Regions from separate parts of the Acidovorax sp. ACV01 genome, predicted to be linked through region 1. Evidence: riboswitches for the same ligand, from Rfam matches in the RefSeq annotation. Region 1 holds a riboswitch; the other holds the start of a gene.

The links. A riboswitch is a leader RNA that binds a small molecule or an ion and turns the genes downstream of it on or off. The one in region 1 is predicted to bind thiamine pyrophosphate.
Region 2: linked by a shared signal. The riboswitch ahead of IB243_RS01260 (cytosine permease) and the one ahead of thiC (phosphomethylpyrimidine synthase ThiC) in region 1 are both predicted to bind thiamine pyrophosphate.

What each region holds. Positions count from the first base shown of each region.
Region 1 is NZ_JACUZT010000004.1:437,788-447,016, reverse strand. Features, by position in the region: gene ftsZ (cell division protein FtsZ) at 1-772, shown strand, start outside; gene IB243_RS14620 (methyl-accepting chemotaxis protein) at 920-2,713, opposite strand; gene lpxC (UDP-3-O-acyl-N-acetylglucosamine deacetylase) at 2,906-3,829, shown strand; gene IB243_RS14610 (hypothetical protein) at 3,974-4,150, shown strand; TPP riboswitch at 4,201-4,324, shown strand; gene thiC (phosphomethylpyrimidine synthase ThiC) at 4,466-6,346, shown strand; gene IB243_RS14600 (methyl-accepting chemotaxis protein) at 6,529-8,187, shown strand; partial or broken gene IB243_RS27450 (hypothetical protein) at 8,194-8,259, shown strand; gene IB243_RS14595 (GspE/PulE family protein) at 8,396-9,229, opposite strand, start outside.
Region 2 is NZ_JACUZT010000001.1:258,679-267,907, forward strand. Features, by position in the region: gene thiE (thiamine phosphate synthase) at 1-514, opposite strand, end outside; gene IB243_RS01240 (thiazole synthase) at 507-1,319, opposite strand; gene thiS (sulfur carrier protein ThiS) at 1,403-1,600, opposite strand; gene IB243_RS01250 (FAD-dependent oxidoreductase) at 1,597-2,727, opposite strand; gene thiD (bifunctional hydroxymethylpyrimidine kinase/phosphomethylpyrimidine kinase) at 3,002-3,850, shown strand; gene IB243_RS01260 (cytosine permease) at 3,919-5,199, opposite strand; TPP riboswitch at 5,272-5,375, opposite strand; gene IB243_RS27400 (helix-turn-helix domain-containing protein) at 5,411-6,292, opposite strand; gene IB243_RS01270 (nuclear transport factor 2 family protein) at 6,305-6,664, opposite strand; gene IB243_RS01275 (NAD(P)/FAD-dependent oxidoreductase) at 6,790-7,845, opposite strand; gene fdxA (ferredoxin FdxA) at 7,970-8,299, opposite strand; gene IB243_RS01285 (sulfate adenylyltransferase subunit 1) at 8,414-9,229, opposite strand, start outside.

The sequences.
Region 1 (9,229 bases):
CGTGGACTCGCTGATCGTGGTGCTCAACGAGAAGCTGCTAGACGTGCTGGGCGACGACATCACCCAGGACGAAGCCTTTGCGCATGCCAACGACGTGCTCAAGAACGCCGTGGGCGGCATTGCTGAAATCATCAACGAGTACGGCCAGGTGAACGTCGACTTCGAAGACGTGCGCACCGTCATGGGCGAGCCTGGCAAGGCCATGATGGGTACGGCCACCGCCAGCGGCCCCGACCGCGCGCGCATCGCTGCGGAGCAGGCCATTGCCTGTCCACTGCTGGAAGGCATCGACCTGTCGGGCGCCAAGGGTGTGCTGGTGCTGGTCACGGCCAGCAAGGGCAGCCTCAAGCTGTCCGAGTCGCGCCAGGCCATGAACACCATCAACGCCTATGCCTCGACCGATGCACACGTCATCTTCGGCGCTGCCTACGACGAAACCCTGGGCGACGAGATCCGCGTGACCGTGGTGGCCACGGGGTTGTCGCGCGTCAACGCACGCCGCCAGCCCATCTCGGTGGTGCAGGGTGGCCTGCGCACGGGCACGGACAACATGGCCTATCAAATGCCCGTGGCTGGTGTCGGCACCCTGGGTGGTGCGGTGGGTGTGCAAGGCGGCCACGCCGGCAGCGCACAGGCCGACTACGGCAGCATGTCGGTGCCCAGCGTTTGGCGTACCAACCGCACGCAGGCGGCAGCCCGTGTGGACGCACTGTCGTCGGGTGGTATGGATGACCTGGAGATCCCGGCCTTCCTGCGCAAGCAAGCCGACTGATCGGAGGTCTCCGGTGGCCCACAGGGTGACTGTTGGACCCCAAGAATGAAAGAGGCCCTGCCAGCGTGAGCTGGCAGGGCCTCTTTTTTGTGGGCAGTGTGGGCTCTTGTGCTGGCTCAGGCCCTTGAGGCCCTCAGCACCCCTGGTTTAGAAGGACTCCCAATCGTCGTTGTTATCTGCGGCGGGCTTGGGGCTGCTGGCCTTGGGGGGCAGCGCTGCTGCCGGTGCCTTGGCGGCTGGAGCGGGTGGGCGGGGGGCCGCAGCCTTGGCCAGTGCGGGGCGTGGTGCCGCGGCGCGTACGGGGGCCGGTGCCGGACGGGGTGTCGCCGAAGGCACTGGCCGGCTTGCCGGCATGGGGGCAGGTGCCGAGGCATTGCTGCCATTCACCCGGAACAACGCGACCACCTGGGTGAGTTTCATGGCCTGCTCGCGCAGGCTGTCTGCGGCGGCGGTGGATTGTTCCACCAGGGCCGAGTTCTGCTGCGTCATCTGGTCGAGCTGGTTCATGGTGGTGTTGACCTGCGCAATCCCCTGGCTTTGTTCAGAGGTGGCGGAGCGGATCTCTCCAATGATGTCGGTCACGCGCTGAACGCTGTCCACGATCTCGGTCATGGTGGCGCCCGCATTGCCCACCAGTTGCGTGCCCGATGCCACCTTTTCGACCGACGCGCCAATCAGGGTCTTGATCTCCTTGGCGGCTTCTGCACTGCGTTGGGCCAGGCTGCGCACCTCGCTGGCCACCACGGCAAAGCCCCGGCCCTGCTCGCCCGCACGGGCGGCTTCCACTGCGGCATTCAAGGCCAGGATGTTGGTCTGAAAGGCAATGCCATCAATGACACCGATGATGTCGCTGATCTTGTTGCTGCTGGCGTTGATGTCCTGCATGGTGGCCACCACCCGCGACACCACCTCGCCCCCGCGTGCCGCGACGGCAGCGGCCGACGTTGCCATCTGGTTGGCGGTCTGTGCGGATTCCGAGGTCTGCTTGACGGTGCTGGTCAGCTCTTCCATGCTGCTCGCGGTGCTCTGCAGGTTGCTGGCCGTGTCTTCGGTGCGGTGGGCGAGGTCATTGTTGCCCTGGGCAATCTCGCTGGACGCGGTGGCGATGCTGTCGGTGGCGGAGCGTACGTCGGTGACCAGCTTGCGCAGCGAGGTGACCATGTGGGCCAGGCCGTCGAGCATCGAGCCCGGGTGGGCCGTGGGGATTGGGGTATCGAGGTTGCCCTGGGCCACTTCCGACATGATGGCGATGGCGTCGGTGGGCTCTCCCCCGATCTGGCGCAATACCGACCGCGACACCATCATGCCAATGGCGCCGACGACCAGAAACACCACCACCACCATGGCCAGGCTCGACAGCAGGGCTTGGCGCAGCAGCACATCCACGTCGTCGGTGTAGAGGCCTGAGCCAACCATCCAGTTCCAGCCGTCCACCCGGACGATGTACTGCAGCTTGGGCTGGGGTGTCGTTTGACCCGGGCGGGCAAACATTGTGGGGACAAAGGCCTTGCCGTCCTTGCTGTTGCGGATGCCGTTCACGAGCAGGCCAATGATGTCCACCCCCGAGCCATCCTTGACCTTGCCCAGCATGTCCTGCCCGTCCCACTCGGTCTTGAAGGGGTGCATCACCCCGACGCCCTCGGTGGTCCAGATGTAGAAGTACTCGGTTTTGCCGTCGGCGCCGCCATAGCGGGCAATGCGCAGGGCGTCCTTGGCGGCCTTTTGTGCTTCTTCCTGGGGCATGGCGCCGCTGGCGGCCTTGGCCTGGTAGGCGGCGACGATGCTGTGGGCGGACTGGACGGCCGTGGTCAGCAACTCCTTGCGCGACTCGCTGATCAGCCGTCGTTCCTGCAGCAAGGACATGACGGCCATGATCAGCAGCGCAGCCAGTGCGGTGCCGATCATGAGCATGATTTTCATTTTGAAGCTGAGCTTGCTCATGGGAGTCTCCTGTGGGGCGTTTGCGGTGTGTTCATGTTGTGTCTTTTAAGGCCCGCCGACCCCAAATTGTGCGGCGAACCCTGGGGCATGTGCTGTAGGTGAAAACGCGGCGGTGGCTCCGGGGGCGGTGTTGGTGAGGCTGGCAAGACCTCAGCGTGTGCGGGGCGGGGCGCCAGAAACTAAAATGCCGAGATGCTCCAGCAACGCACCCTCAAGACACTGACCCGGGCCGTAGGCGTCGGGCTGCACAGCGGCCAGCGGGTCGAGTTGACCCTGCGGCCCGCGCAGCCGGACACGGGTATCGTGTTCCGGCGGGTTGACCTGCCCCAGCCGGTGGACATCCCGATCCGGGCTGAAGCGGTGACGGACACGCGGCTGGCGTCCACCATCGCGGTGGGCAATGCCAAGGTACACACGGTGGAGCACCTGATGTCGGCCTGTGCGGGCCTGGGCATCGACAATCTCTATGTGGACATCACTGCGGAAGAGGTGCCCATCCTTGACGGGTCTTCGGCTTCCTTCGTTTTCCTGCTGCAGAGCGCGGGGATCGAATTGCAGAACGCGCCCAAGCGTTTCATCCGCGTCACCCGGCCTGTGGAAGTGCGCGAGGGCGAGGGCGCCAACGCCAAGTGGGCGCGCCTCACCCCCTACCACGGCTACAAGCTCAGCTTCGAGATCGACTTTGACCACCCTGCGGTGGATTCCACTGGCCAGCGTGTGGAGTTTGACCTGGGGGCGGGCAATTACAGCCGCGACATTGCCCGCGCACGCACCTTTGGCTTCACCCGCGATGTCGAAATGATGCGCTCCAACGGCCTGGCGCTGGGCGGGGGCTTGGACAACGCCATCGTGATGGACGACTACAAGGTGCTCAACAGCGACGGCCTGCGCTACGACGACGAGTTCGTGAAGCACAAGATCCTGGACGCCATGGGCGATTTGTACCTGATTGGGAAACCGCTGCTGGCCGCGTACAGCGCGTTCCGTTCGGGCCATGCCATGAACAACCTGCTGCTGCGCGAGCTGCTGGCCCAGCGCGATGCCTGGGAAGTGGTCACCTTCGAGGACGAGCGCCAGGCTCCGAGCGGCTTTGTGCAGCCCGCGCGCGCCTGGTAGCGATGAAGCACTCGCTGAGTCGCTTCGCGCCTTCCCTCTCTCTCGCGTTGTGGGAGGGGAGCAACGCCGTCGCTGCGAGGCGCCCCTTGCTGGGCGTCCCTGGCCCATGCCACGTCAGTTTTCACGGCGCGGGGGATTCGTGAAATGCTGATCTTTCGCTGGCTGGCCATGCTGCTGCTTCTGGCGGCTGCCGTGTCGTTTGCGTTTTATGCGGGCACGGGCCAGGCGCGCTACAAGCGCCTGGGGCTCGTCATCCTCAAATGGACGGTGATCGCAGCCGTCTTCTTCTTTGCGGTGATCCTCATCGGCCGTTTGGCCTGACCGTACGGTCGAAGTGCGACTGGGGCCTCTTTTTCTTCTGGCCTATACTCGCGCCTGCTCCGGGGTGTGCGTAAGCGCTGAGATGCGAGTCGGCTGAAGAAATTCGGCAGGCCTCGCGAACCCGACGAACTTGATCCGGTTCATACCGGCGGAAGAAGAGCCGACCTCCTTGTCCCCGTGCCCGCAGTCCCTGCTGGCACGCCATGCCTCAGGTGCCGCCGCACCCGAGGGGCGCACAGGTCCATTCCGGAGCAGCACCTACCGCCACCGGAACCAGGAGACCTGCCCATGAACGCCCCCGACCCCCACGCCAAGCTGGCCACCCCCGAGAAGTTCGCCGAGTTGCTCGCACGCACGCGCGAACCCTTTCCTGCATCGCGCAAGGCCTACCTCCCCGGCCACCTGCACACCGATCTGCGCGTGCCCGTGCGCGACATTGCGCTGACCAATGGCGAACTGGTCAGCGTGTACGACACCTCCGGCCCGTATACCGACCCCGAGGCTGCGATCGATGTGCGCAAGGGCCTGTCCAGCGTGCGAGGTGGCTGGATCACCGGCCGTGGTGATGTGGAGCACTACGAAGGCCGCGCGCCTGTGGCGCTGGACGACGGCCAAAAGAGCGAAGACGCCACCCGCCTGGCCCAGCTGCGTGCCGAGGCCGCCGCGCTGCAGCGCAAGCCTCTGCGGGCCAAAAGTGGTGCCAATGTGACGCAGATGCACTACGCCCGCAAAGGCATCATCACCCCCGAGATGGAATACGTGGCCATTCGCGAAAACGGCAAGCGCGAGTGGATGGAGCAGTACATGGCCGACGCTGGCCGTGAGCAGCGCCTGATGGGCAACCCCCTGGGGGCCAGCATCCCGCGCATCATCACCCCCGAGTTCGTGCGCGACGAAGTGGCCCGGGGCCGGGCCATCATCCCCGCCAACATCAACCACCCTGAGGTGGAGCCGATGGCGATTGGCCGCAACTTCCTGGTCAAGATCAACGCCAACATCGGCAACTCGGCCGTCACGTCGAGCATTGAGGAAGAAGTGGAAAAGCTCGTGTGGGCGATCCGCTGGGGTGCCGACAACGTGATGGACCTGTCGACCGGCAAGAACATCCACACCACGCGCGACTGGATCGTGCGCAACAGCCCGGTGCCCATCGGCACCGTGCCGATCTACCAGGCGCTGGAGAAGGTGGGTGGCGTGGCCGAAGACCTGACCTGGGAAATCTTCCGCGACACGCTCATCGAGCAGGCCGAGCAGGGTGTGGACTACTTCACCATCCACGCGGGTGTGCGCCTGGCCTACATCCACCTCACGGCCAACCGCCGCACGGGCATCGTCTCGCGCGGGGGCTCCATCATGGCCAAGTGGTGCATGACGCACCACCGCGAGAGCTTCCTGTACGAGCACTTCGAGGACATCTGCGACATCATGAAGGCATACGACGTGTCGTTCAGCCTGGGTGATGGCCTGCGCCCCGGCTGCGCTTCAGACGCCAACGACGAAGCCCAGTTTGCCGAGCTGCACACGCTGGGCGAGCTCACGCAGGTGGCCTGGAAACACGACGTGCAGACCATGATCGAAGGCCCCGGCCATGTGCCCATGCACATGATCCAGGCCAACATGACCGAGCAGCTCAAGACCTGCCACGAGGCGCCGTTCTACACCCTGGGCCCGCTGACCATCGACATCGCACCGGGCTACGACCACATTGCGTCCGCCATCGGCGCGGCCATGATCGGCTGGATGGGCACGGCCATGCTGTGCTACGTGACGCCCAAGGAGCACCTGGGCCTGCCCGACCGCGACGACGTGAAGCAAGGGATCATTGCCTACAAGATCGCCGCCCACGCTGCCGATGTGGCCAAGGGGCACCCGGGCGCCCGCTCGCGCGACGACGCGCTGAGCCAAGCGCGTTTCGACTTCCGCTGGCAAGACCAGTTCAACCTGGGCCTGGACCCGGAGACCGCCAAGGAATACCACGACGAAACCCTGCCCAAGGACTCGGCCAAGGTGGCGCATTTCTGCTCGATGTGCGGACCGAAGTTCTGCTCGATGAAGATCACGCAGGAAGTGCGTGACTTTGCTGCGCAAAAAGGCATGGCGGAGGCGGATGCCCTGGCCCAGGGCATGGAGACCAAGGCGGTGGAATTCCAGCGCCTGGGCGGGCAGCTCTACATTCCTGTAACACCGGCTGCATAAGCCCGCCTACTACCCCCGGGGATTCCCTGCACCAGGGCCCGGGGCCGTGCTTACCCTGTGCGGCAGACGACAGCGCTCGCTCTATAGTCCCGCCCACCCCCCGGTTCAGAAGATCGGGAGGATGGTGTGTGGCACTAAATTTGCTATGCTGAGTTGTCTGTTAAAAAATGTAAGGAAGAGCCATGAATGCTCTCGGCCGCTTCTCCATCCGCACGCGCCTTTACTTCGGGACCGTTTTTTCCCTGATTCTTCTTGTTGTCATTGGCGCCATGGGTTATGTGGCGCTGGACCGCACGCGCGGCACGCTGCAGGTGCTGTTCTCGCAGCGAGTGCAGACCCTCACGGACATGTCGGATCTGCGCACCACGCTGGGGGACCTGCGCCGGACCGAAAAAGACATCATCATCAATTTCAACAACTCGGTGGAGGTCTCGGCCTTGCGCGAGTCCTGGGCCAAGACCCTGGCCGCCCTGCGCAAGAGCCTTGCCGATGTGCGCCAGGTCCAGTCGGGCGACACGGAGTTCGTCGCGTCCATCGATAAATCCCTGGACGAGATCAAGCAGTACGAAACTGGCATCTCGCCGATCTTCGAGCAGATCGAGCGTGCCCAGCTCGATGGTGCAGGCGGTGGTGCCTACGCAGACCGCCTGAAAGTGCACATGGAGGCCACCGACAAGCTGTTCTCCAGCCTGTCCGCCACGGCCCGTGCGCGGATGGATGAAGCCCGCGAAGGTGTGGAGTCGCGCACCTCCACGATGTCTGCCCTCATTGGCATCGGGCTGCTGCTTGGGCTGGCGGTACTGATTCCGCTCACGTTCTTCAGCGTGCGCTCCATCACCCGGTCCCTGGGCCAGGCGCAGGAGCTGGCCGACCGCATTGCCAGTGGCGACCTCTCGCGGGACGTGGCTGCCATGAACCAGGATGAGGTCGGCCAGCTGGTTTCGGCCATGGGCCGCATGCAGGATGCCCTGCGTGGCCTGGTGCGCCAGGTGCAGGACTCGGCAGGTAACATCACCACCGCCAGCTCCGAGATCGCCAGCGGCAACCACGACCTGAGCCACCGCACCGAGCAGACAGCGGCCAACCTGGAGGAAACAGCCTCGTCCATGGAGCTGTTGACCAGCACCGTGCAGCAAAGCGCGCAGTCCTCCCGCCAGGCCAGCGACTTCGCCTCGTCGGCCGCCGAAGTGGCCGCGCGTGGCGGTGCCGTGGTGTCGCAGGTGGTCACCACCATGGACCAGATCACCACCAGCTCGCGCAAGATCGCCGACATCACGGGCGTGATCGACTCCATTGCATTCCAGACCAACATCCTCGCGCTCAACGCCGCAGTAGAGGCCGCGCGCGCCGGCGAACAGGGCCGGGGTTTTGCCGTGGTGGCGAGTGAGGTGCGTAACCTCGCGCAGCGCAGTGCCGAGGCGGCCAAGGAGATCAAGGGCCTGATCGGTTCGTCGGTGGAACGCGTCGAAGACGGCTCGCGCCTGGTCAGTCAGGCCGGGCAGACCATGACCGAGATCGTCAGCAGCGTGCGCCGGGTGTCCGACATCATTGCGGAGATCACCGCCTCGTCGGCCGAGCAAAGCGACAACATCGGCCAGATCAGCCAGGCCGTGGGCCAGCTCGACCAGATGACGCAGCAGAACGCCGCGCTGGTGGAAGAGTCCACCGCTGCTTCCGAGTCGCTGCGCGAACAGGCCCTGCACCTGAGTAGCGCGGTCAGCCAGTTCAAGCTGCAGGACGGCGGTGTTTCCACACCATCGGCCTTCAGCGCGGCAGCAGCAGCGCCCTCTGCACCAGCCGTGGCCCAGGCGCCGCGCCGGCCCGCGCTGCGGATACGGTAATTTCAGGTCTTTTTGGCAGATGGCGCTTGTCCATCAAGCGCTAGTAGCTATCAAAATAATAGTAAATGGTAGCTTGCCATGGTTTTGCGCAACCCCACAGCGCTTGCAACTGGCGCGCCCCAGGCCAGTGCACTCGTGGAGTTGGTTTTGCCAGGCCACCGGCTACGTCCCCCGTCTGGGGAAGCCGCGCCGCGGCTCAGGGGGCATCTCAGTCCCTGGTTACCCGCAGCACTTCTTCACGGCTGGTAATGCCCGCGGCAATCAGCCGCTCGCCATCGTCGCGCATCAGGGCCATGCCACCCGCCAGCGCTGCGGTGCGAATGTCGGCTTCGGACGCCTGGTTGTGGATCTGCGCGCGGATCGCGTCCGTGGTCACCAGCAGCTCGAACACGCCGGTGCGGCCCGTATAGCCCGTCTGGCCGCAGTGATCGCACCCGCTGCCCTGGCAATGGCTGCAGTACTTGCGCACCAGGCGCTGCGCTAGCACCCCCAGCAGCGAGGACGACAGCAGGAACGGCTCCACCCCCATGTCGGTCAGGCGCGTCACGGCGCTGGCGGCGTCGTTGGTGTGCAGCGTGGCCAGCACCAGGTGGCCCGTCAGTGAGGCCTGGATGGCGATCTGCGCGGTCTCGAAGTCGCGGATTTCACCGATCATGATGATGTCCGGGTCCTGCCGCAGGATGGCGCGCAGGGCCTTCGCAAAGGTCAGCTCGATCTTGCTGTTGACCTGGGTCTGGCCGACGCCGGGCAGCTCGTATTCGATGGGGTCTTCCACCGTCATGATGTTGTTGCGCGTGGCGTCCAGGCGCCCCAGGCCCGCGTACAGCGTGGTCGTCTTGCCCGAGCCCGTGGGCCCGGTCACCAGGATGATGCCGTGCGGCTGCGAGATGAGGCCTTCGAAGCGGCGCAAGGTGTCGCCCTGCATGCCCACGGCTTCCAGGCTGAGCTTGCTTTCGCTCTTGTCCAAAAGCCGCAGCACCGCACGTTCGCCGTGGGCGCTGGGCAGCGTGGACACGCGCACGTCGATGGCGCGGGTGCCCAG
Region 2 (9,229 bases), on a different contig from region 1:
TCCCATAGGCACCTGCCTGGATGGCCATGCGCCAATGGTCATTGATGAACAGCAGGGCGTTCGTGCCCTTGACGGCCTGGACCGCCGCGTGCACCTGCTGCGCAATCGCATGAGGATTGGCCGACTTGAAGCGAAGCTGCACTGTGGGAACGCCCGCACGCGCCATGCGGCCCACCCAGTCGGCGTCGGGCAACACGGCGTACAGGCCCAACTGGTCAGGACACGGGGCGAACGCCTGGGCACGTGGCACGGGTTGCAGGCCAAAATCCTCCGGTGTGTCGGGCCATTGCTCTGGCTGGAAGGCGCCGGTGCGCAGGCTTTGGGCCAGCCAAGCTTGGGCGAGGCATTCCGCGTCGTGGGCAATGAAGCCCAGCGTGCTGCAAGCCTGCAGGGCTGCCAGGTAAGCGGGTTCCTGTCGCGTGGGCTCCGGGGCAGGCTCTGCGCCAAAGCCCGCGAAGGTGGCGGCGTGGTGCGCAAGAATGGCCTCCACCATGGCGCTGGTGTCGTCACGCATGTTGTTCATGGTGCCAAAAGGGGGTGCCGAGCACGGGCGTGCTGGGCTGGGCGGCCTCCTGCGCAGCCATGGCACCGGCCTTGCGCGCGGCACGCCCGGCATTCACGGCGTCGGCGAAGGCGCCTGCCATGGCCACCGGGTCTTGCGCGAGTGCGACTGCGGTGTTCAACAGCACGCCGTCGTAACCCCATTCCATCACCTGGCAGGCGTGTGATGGCAGGCCCAGCCCGGCGTCCACCAGCAGCGGCACGTTCAGGCGCTCGCGCAGCGTTTGCAGTGCATAGGGGTTGACGGGGCCACGGCCTGTGCCGATGGGCGCGGCCCAGGGCATCACGGCCTGGCAGCCCACATCCACCAGGCGCTGGCACACCACCAGGTCTTCGGTGCAGTACGGCAGCACCTGAAAACCTTCCTTGATGAGGTGTGCCGCCACGCCCACCAGGTTCAGCGTGTCGGGCTGCAACGTGTAGTCGTCGCCGATCAGTTCCAGCTTGATCCAGGGGGTGTTGAACACCTCGCGCGCCATCTGTGCCGTGGTGATGGCCTCTTGCGCGCTGTGGCAGCCGGCGGTGTTGGGCAGCACGGGTACGTTGAGCTTGCGCAGAAGCTCCCAGAAGCTGCTGCCGCTTTCGGCCGGGTTGCTGCCCTGGCGGCGCAACGACGCGGTGACCATGGCGGGTTGCGCGCGCAACACGGCGGCTTCGAGCACCGCAGGGGATGGGTAGCGCGAGGTGCCCAGCAGCAGGCGGCTCGCGAACTGCTGGCCGTACAGCACCAGAGGGTCTTGGGGCGTCGAAGTGGTCATATTTTTACTATCTTTTTAATAGCTATTCGCGCTTGATGGAAAAGCGCTAGGGGCCAATTTTTCTCAAAATTGCAAGCCAGGGGTCATCCCCCCGTCACGGGCGAGATGATTTCCACGCGGTCACCGGGCTGCAGGGCCTGCGCGGCGTAGCGGGTGTTGGGCACAAAGTGGGTGTTCACGGCCACGGCAAACGGGGGGCGGGCCGCGATGGCGGCCACGGCATCGGCCACGGTGGCACCCTCGGGCAGTTCGTGCGGGATCTGGTTGATGGAGATGTTCATGCGAAGGCGGCGGCCGCGCTGGGTGGGGGCAGGGGGGCGGGCTCCAGTTCCAGCGCGAGGTCAAAACGTTGCGAAAGCTGCGATTGTCCCGCGTTCAGCACTTCCAGCGTCACGTCCAGCAGGGCGGGCGCGATCATGAAGCCGTGGCGGTACAGGCCGTTGATCTCCAGCACGCCCCGGCGCGGCTGGCGAATGGCGGGCAGGTTGTCGGGCAGCGTGGGGCGGCACTGCGTGGCCAGTTCCAGAATGCGGCCCTCTGCAAAGCCGGGATGCACGGCGTAGGCGGCGGAGAGCAGCTCCAGCGTCGATCGCACGCTGGCGGGCGAGAGGTCGTCCGATTCGATCTCGGTCGCACCGATCACGAACAGGTGGTCCGGCTTGGGAGCGATATAGATGGGGTAGCGCGGGTGCACCAGCCGTGTGGGGCGCTGCAGCGTGACATCCGGTGCGTGGATGCGCACCACCTCGCCCCGCACACCGCGCAAAGCCGGCCATTGGGCCTTGGCGCCGAGGCCACGGCAGTCCAGCACCCAGTCGGGCTGGCCTGGGGCGCCGGGCGCAAAGGCCTCGGGCGACTGGGGGGTGTGCCAGTGCATGCGCACGGACAGCCGCTGCATTTCCACCGCCAGCGCCGCCAGCAGCTGCCGGTTGTCGAGCTGGCCCTCGCCGGGCAGGTACAGGCCCTGCGCAAAGCGCTGCGCCAGCGTGGGCTCCGCCTGGGCCAGCGCGGCACCGTCGAGTTTTTGCAGGGCGGGCAACTCGGGCACCGTCTGCTGATTGGCCTCCAGCTGGCGAGTCAGCCGCTGGGCCTCGGCCGCGTCCTGCCGGTGCCACACGATGAGCGTGCCAGCCTGCTGGAAGAACACGGGCTCGGCCAGTGCCGCCAGCAGCTGTGGCCAGCGGGTGAGGGCATGGTGGCCCATGCGCACCACACCAGGCTCGGTGATGGCCGATTCGGCCAGCGGCGCCAGCATGGCGGCGGCCACGGTCGCGGCCGAATGTTCAGCGGCCGGACTGCCTGCGTCGTAGATGTCGACCCGGTGCCCCTGGCGGGCCAGCTCCACCGCAAGCAGACGGCCCATGAGGCCCGCGCCCAGAATGGCAAAAGAAGAGGGTTGAAGTGGCATAGGTCCGTCGGTGTGTCCGTGTGTTGGCAGGCAACCATGGACAAAACGGGGCGGTGCCGCTCTTGGAAACTCCCCACGCCAGCATGACCTGGATCGGGTAGCGGGGCCACGGTGTGGTGCAGGCAGTGCCATGCGGCGCTGCGTGCGGGCCCCAGGGTATTTCTCAGTCGCACACCAAAAGCGGTGGGACACCCCTGTTTCGTCCGGAAAAATCAATTACAGCACAACCAAAGGCAGCTCTTTTTGCGCTAGCGCATAGGCCATAATTTTTGCCATGACTTCATTGACCCCCCCGACCTCCGCAGCACGCCGCTATGTGCGCGTGCTTTCCATCGCCGGTTCCGACAGCGGCGGCGGGGCGGGCATCCAGGCCGACCTCAAGACCTTCAGCGCCCTGGGCTGCTACGGCATGACGGCCATCACCGCCATCACGGCGCAGAACACCTGTGGCGTGACGGGCATCCACGGCATTCCGCCCGAGATGCTCAAGGCCCAGATCGATGCCGTGGTGAAGGACATCGGCGTGGACGCGGTCAAGATCGGCATGCTGCATTCGCCCGAAGTGGTGCGCGTGGTGGCCGATGCCATCCGCACCTACCAGCTGCCGCATGTGGTGCTCGACCCCGTGATGGTGGCTACCAGCGGCGACCGGCTCATCGCCGCAGAAACCGTGAGCGTGCTGGTGCAGGAACTGTTTCCGCTGGCCGAGGTGATCACCCCCAACCTGGATGAGGCGGGCTGGTTGCTGGGGCGCAGCATCAAGGGCGTGGAAACGCTGGATGAAGCCGCGCAGGCGCTGTGCGCGCTGGGCGCACGCGCAGCGCTGCTCAAGGGTGGCCACCTGCCCGGAGACTGGGTGGTGGACGTTCTGGCCACCCGCAACGGCGTGCGGCAGCGGCTGGAGTCAGCACGCATTGCCACGCCCAACGGGCACGGCACCGGCTGCACCTTGTCGTCGGCCGTTGCGGCACACCTGGCGCAGGGCCTGCCCTTGCAGCAGGCGGTGGAGCGCGCGCGTGCCTACATTCTGGGCGCCATCGCCGCAGGGGCCAATGTGACCACCGGCCGTGGCCACGGTCCGCTCAACCACGGCTATGCGCCTGTGGCGCAGTTGGTGTTGTAGAAATTTGATTGTTTTTGGCATCTAGCGCTTATCTGGTAAGCGCTAGTAGCTCACAATTCGATAGCTATTCAATGGCCCCGTGGCCGTGTGGCCCAGGCCAGCAAAAAGCTGAACGCCAGCGCCGGCAGCGCCGAGCCCGCGCCCGGTACCACCTGCGGAGCCAGGTGGTAGACGGCAATCCCCACCAACCAGATCGCCACCGGGGCCGCATTTACCCGGCGTGCCGCAGCCAGCAGCGCGGGTGCGTTGGTGCCAAACGCCAGTCGGCCCAAGATCACCCCAAACAGCGGCACAAACACCGAGCTGAGCAGCAACAAAAACGGCTCCAGGCTGTGCATGGGCAGCACCAGTGCGAGGCCTGTGCATACGGCTGCCATGGCCAGGCCCCACTTGCGCACGCCCCAGCGTGGCAGCAGGCTGTGGGCCGACACCGCGCCCGAATAGGTGTCGCCATAGGCGTTATCCACCTCGTCGATCAGGATCAGCGACAGCGCGATCAGCCCGCCCTGGGCCAGCAGCAGCGCCTGCACCAGGTCCTTGCTCGGCAGGGTCAACGCCACCAGCACACCCAGCGTGTAGCACCACATGTTGGCCAGCGCGTAGCCCAGCCAGGTGCCGCGCAGCGCCGATCCACCATGCTTGCCGTGGCGCGCATAGTCGGCCACCAGAGGTAGCCACGAGATCGGCATGGCGATCACCAGGTCCAGCGCGGGCAGCACGCCCATGCCGCCTTCGCCCTTGCGCGTCCACAGCGCTTCAAAACCCTGGGCCTGCGCCAGCGACAAAAACTGCCACGACAGCCACAGCAGCGACAGCACCACCAGCGGCAGCGCCACGCGTGCGATCACCTTGCGCACCAGCTGCACCATCGAGCCGCTGATGAGCAGCATCACCACGCCGCCCCACAGCAGCGTAGCCAGCACGGGCCAATGCGCGCCGGCCATGGTGCCGGACTGTTGGCCGATGGCCACCGTGGCATCGCGCATCACCACCAGCTCGAACGTGCCCCAGCCCACCAGCTGCACGATGTTCAAAATGATCGGCAGGCTGGCAAACGTGCGGCCGTACACCGCATGCATCAGCCCGGCGCTGGCCAGGCCGCTGTCGCAGCCCAGCTTGGCCACCCAGCCCAGCAGGCCCGCGCCCACGATGGAGCCGCAGACGATGGCGATCAGCGCCTCCTGCGTGCCCAGCGCAGGCATCAGGTACGCGCCCACCTGCATGACCAAGAGGCCTACGCCCAGGCTGAACCAGAGCGAGGCATGGTCATGCCATTGGAAGACACGGCGGTCGGGGGATACGGGGGCCAGCGCTTCGTTGGTGGCGGGCGCGGCGGGGGATGAGGACATGGATGGCTCCGTAGCAGTACAGAGCAGGGGCGGCCCGCCAGCGCGCCCCAAAGTCAATTCATTCTGGGCTGTGCCGAGGCGGACGTGCTTCCCTGCGCGAGGATGATCTCAATCAGGTTCAAAGGGACTCTCTCAGTCGGTTCCGGCAAGCCGGTTCGACACCCCTAGCGATGGCGCCCCAAAGGAGCGCGGTCCTATTGTAGGGGGAGGGTCAGCGCTTGGCCTGGGCAATCGGGATCGCGTAGTGCATCACGGAGTCGCCGGACGTTGGGTGGTACTGGGCACCGTAGATTTCCAGATCCGGCCCCAGGGTGTGCGACGCGCCGGCCGACAGCAGCCAGCTGGAGTAGATGTAGTTCACTGTCGCATCGACATTCTGCGCAGGGCCCCGGTGGGTGAAGCGTGCATAGGTCGATCCGGGGATTTCCAGGGCCACCATGCCCGGTGGCAGCGCACCGGGGCCGCGCACTTCGATGCAGGCCAGGTAGCGCAGCTCTTCCGTGTGGGGTCCTGCTGGCGCCACGGCGCCATAGCAGACCCCGGGCACGGTGTTCGCAATCTCGCCCAGCCGGGGCAGGAACTTCGCCCACAGGGGCGGCAGTTTCTGGCCCAGGTTGTTCTTTTCGGAGTCGATGCCGTAGTAGTCCGTGGGCAGCCCGACCAGCTGCATGGCGGGCTGCTGCTGAATGTCGGGTTCCAGAGAAATGTTGTGGTGAATGTGCGCGAGGTAGCTTTGGTCAAACCGGATCTTGCGCACGAACAGCGAGCGGTTGCCCATCTTGCGGTACTGCGACGGCGTGAGCCGAAAGCAATCGCGGAACGCGCGCGTGAAACTCTCCTGCGTCTCGTACCCGGACGCCAGCGCAATGTCGAGCACGCTCAACCGTGTGTTGGTCAACTGCTCCAGCGCCCGCGAGAACCGGCGCGACCGGATATAGGTCTTGAGGGTTTCGTTGGTCAGCGCCTTGAAGATCCGCTGGAAGTGCCACTGGCTCATCCCCGCAGCCCGAGCCACCTCGGAAAGCTGGATATCGGATTCGAGATGGGCCTCGATGAAATCGATGCCCTCCTGGATTTGCCGGAGATAAAGCACAGTGGTGTCCGTTCAAGGGGTTTCAAAGAAACCGGTCATCGCAACCAGCCGGTTCTGGTCGTTGTACCGGCCGTAGCTCACGCCTTCCCCGATCACCTGCCCGCTGCCATCCACCATGTTCCATTTGGCGATGCTCTGCTGGTTGTGGCTGGCGAAATAGTGGGTCACAAAATGCCCACCGGGCACTTGGCTGTGAAAGTTGTCCATGTAGGCCGTCAATTGGTCCCAGCCCTGGGCGGTGGCCAGCGGGTCGTTGTAGGTGCAGGCGGGGTCGAGGGACTGGGTAAAAAGGGCTGTGCGGTCCGCGGCCGAGTCGGTCTTCCACGACGCGGTGTAGGTGTCCCAGATGGATTGAAGGGGTTGTTGGCTCATGGTGTGCTCCTGATGGGTGAATGGAGACGCCATCGTGCCGGGCGCTTGTGCGCCTTTTGGACATTTTGTGCTTATTTGTGGGCGCGTCGTTTGGGCACGAAGTGACGAACCCTGGCCCGCCGGGACTACGCGCTGACGGACGGCGCCGATACCGGTGCCACACCCAGCAACTGGTGCAGCCGTGGGCTGGTGGTGGTGTACTGCAACGCCACCTTGTCGCCCTTGAGCGCCTCGGCGGCGCCAAAGGCGGCGAGAGTGGCCTCGTGGAAGCCGCACAGGATGAGCTTGCGTTTGCCGGGGTAGGTGTTGATGTCGCCCACGGCGTAGATGCCGGGCACACTGGTGCGGAAGGCCTCGGTGTCCACCACCAGCTGTTTGCGGTCCATGGCCAAACCCCAGTCCGCAATGGGCCCGAGGCGGGGCGAGATGCCCAGCACGGCAACCAGCAGGTCCAGCGCCAGGGCGCGGGTGCTGCCATCGGCGTCCACCACCTGCAAGGCGGTCAGTTGGTCACCAGCGGTTTCGATACCGGTGATCTGCGCGGCCTCGACGTGGATGCGGCCCGCATCGCGCAGTTGCTGCAGGCGCTGCAGCAGGGCATCCGGGGCCTGGAACACATCGCGGCGGTGCAGCAGGCTGACGCGGGCAGCCTGGCCTTGTTCGGCCAGTTCCACGGCGCGGGCCACCGCGGGCTCGTCGCCGCCGTGCACCACCACATGGCGCCCGGCCACGTTGGCCGTGGAGGGCAGGTTCTGGTAGTGAACCTGTGTGCCCACAAAGCGCTCGATGCCGTCCACCTTGAGCGTGCGTGGCACAAAGGCGCCCACGCCGGCGGCAATGAACACCGTGCGGGCCAGCAGCTGTGCACCTTGCGAGGTTTCGACCAGCAGGCGCCCATCGGGGTGCACGGCGAGCGCCGACACCAGCGTGTTCAGGTGCCACTGCGTCTTGAACGGCGCAATCTGCTGAAGCAGCAAACCGGCCAGCTCGCTCCCGGTGCACACCGGGATGCCCGGGATGTCGTAGATGGGTTTGTCGCCGTACAGCTCGACGCACTGGCCGCCCGCATGGGGCAGGGCGTCGATCAGGTGGGCGGTGATGCCTTGCAGGCCCAGCTGGAAGACCTGGAACAGGCCCACAGGGCCCGCGCCGATGACGACGGCGTCGGTTTCTTGAATCATGCTCAAGCCACGCGCGCAGCGCCCGAAACTGGCGCTGCCAAAGACCTGTGCCACCGTGGAACTGGCTTTGCCAGGCCACTGGTGGCATCCCCCTTGGGGGATGGCGCGAAGCGACTCAGGGGGGTCACTTGACTAGTTCGTTGACCTTGCCCGGCTTGCCGTTCCACTCGTCGGCGTCTGGCAGCGCGGGCTTGCGCTTGGTGATGCTCTTCCAGCCGTCGGCAAAGGACAGATCGGCGTTGAGCTTGATGAAGGCGATCTGGTCGGCCGGCAGGTCTTCTTCGGCAAAAATGGCGTTGGCCGGGCACTCGGGGATGCACACGGCGCAGTCGATGCATTCGTCAGGATCGATGACGAGCATGTTCGGGCCTTCGCGGAAGCAGTCCACGGGGCACACGTCCACACAATCGGTGTACTTGCACTTGATGCAGTTTTCGGAGACGACGTGGGTCATGACAGGAGTTGTGTGGGTCGGTGAAAACCCTCAATTTTAGAAGCTTTCACCGACCATTGGTTACAAGGTCCCTCACCCGGATGGGGTGACTGGGGTTGGGGGCACTGATCTAGATCAGTTGACCAGCACGGCACCGGCCGTTTTGTGGCTGGCGGTGTCCACCAGGATCAGCGATCCGAGCACCCGGGCTTTGCCGAAGGCCGCTGCGGGAATCGCCTCTTGCAGCAGCAGGTCCACATGGCCGATGGCATTGGGGTCGAGCTGGGTGGCGGCTTCTTCGGCCAGCGTGTTGATGTTGAGCTTGTGCACCACGGCTTTCACCTTGGCCTTGACCCAACGGTGGCCGTGCAGCGCCCAATACACGCGGCCTGCGACCAGGGGTTCGTCGTCCATCCAGGCAATGGTGGTGCGCAGCTCGCGGCTGGCGGGCCAGGCGGGCACGCTGGCCGGCGTGTCAAAGTCGTCTTCGGCGGGGGTGGCGACAGCAGGCGCCGCCAGAATCCAGTCGCCGCGCGAGACATCCACCTCGCGGTCCAGGATGAATCCCGCGCTGGTGCCTGCGGGCACATCCCTGGGGCGGCGTGCATGGTCCAGCACCTGGGCCACGGTGGCCAGCTGGCCGCTGGGGAAGATCTGCACGGGCGTGCCAGGCGCTACATTGCCCGAAGCCACACGGCCCCAGAACACGCGGCGGCCTTGGGATGTGTCCGACGACGAGGACGAGGACTTTTCGACCCACTGCACGGGGAAGGCCAGGGGCAGGCCCGTATCGGCTGGGGTGTTGGGCAACTGCTCCAGCACCTGCAGCAGCGTGGGGCCTTCATAGCCGCACCAGCCCGCGTGGGCGTCCACCACATTCCAGCCCTTGAGGGCGGAGACCGGCACCGTGGCGCGCACGGTGATGCCAGCCGCCTGGGCGAAGGACTGCAG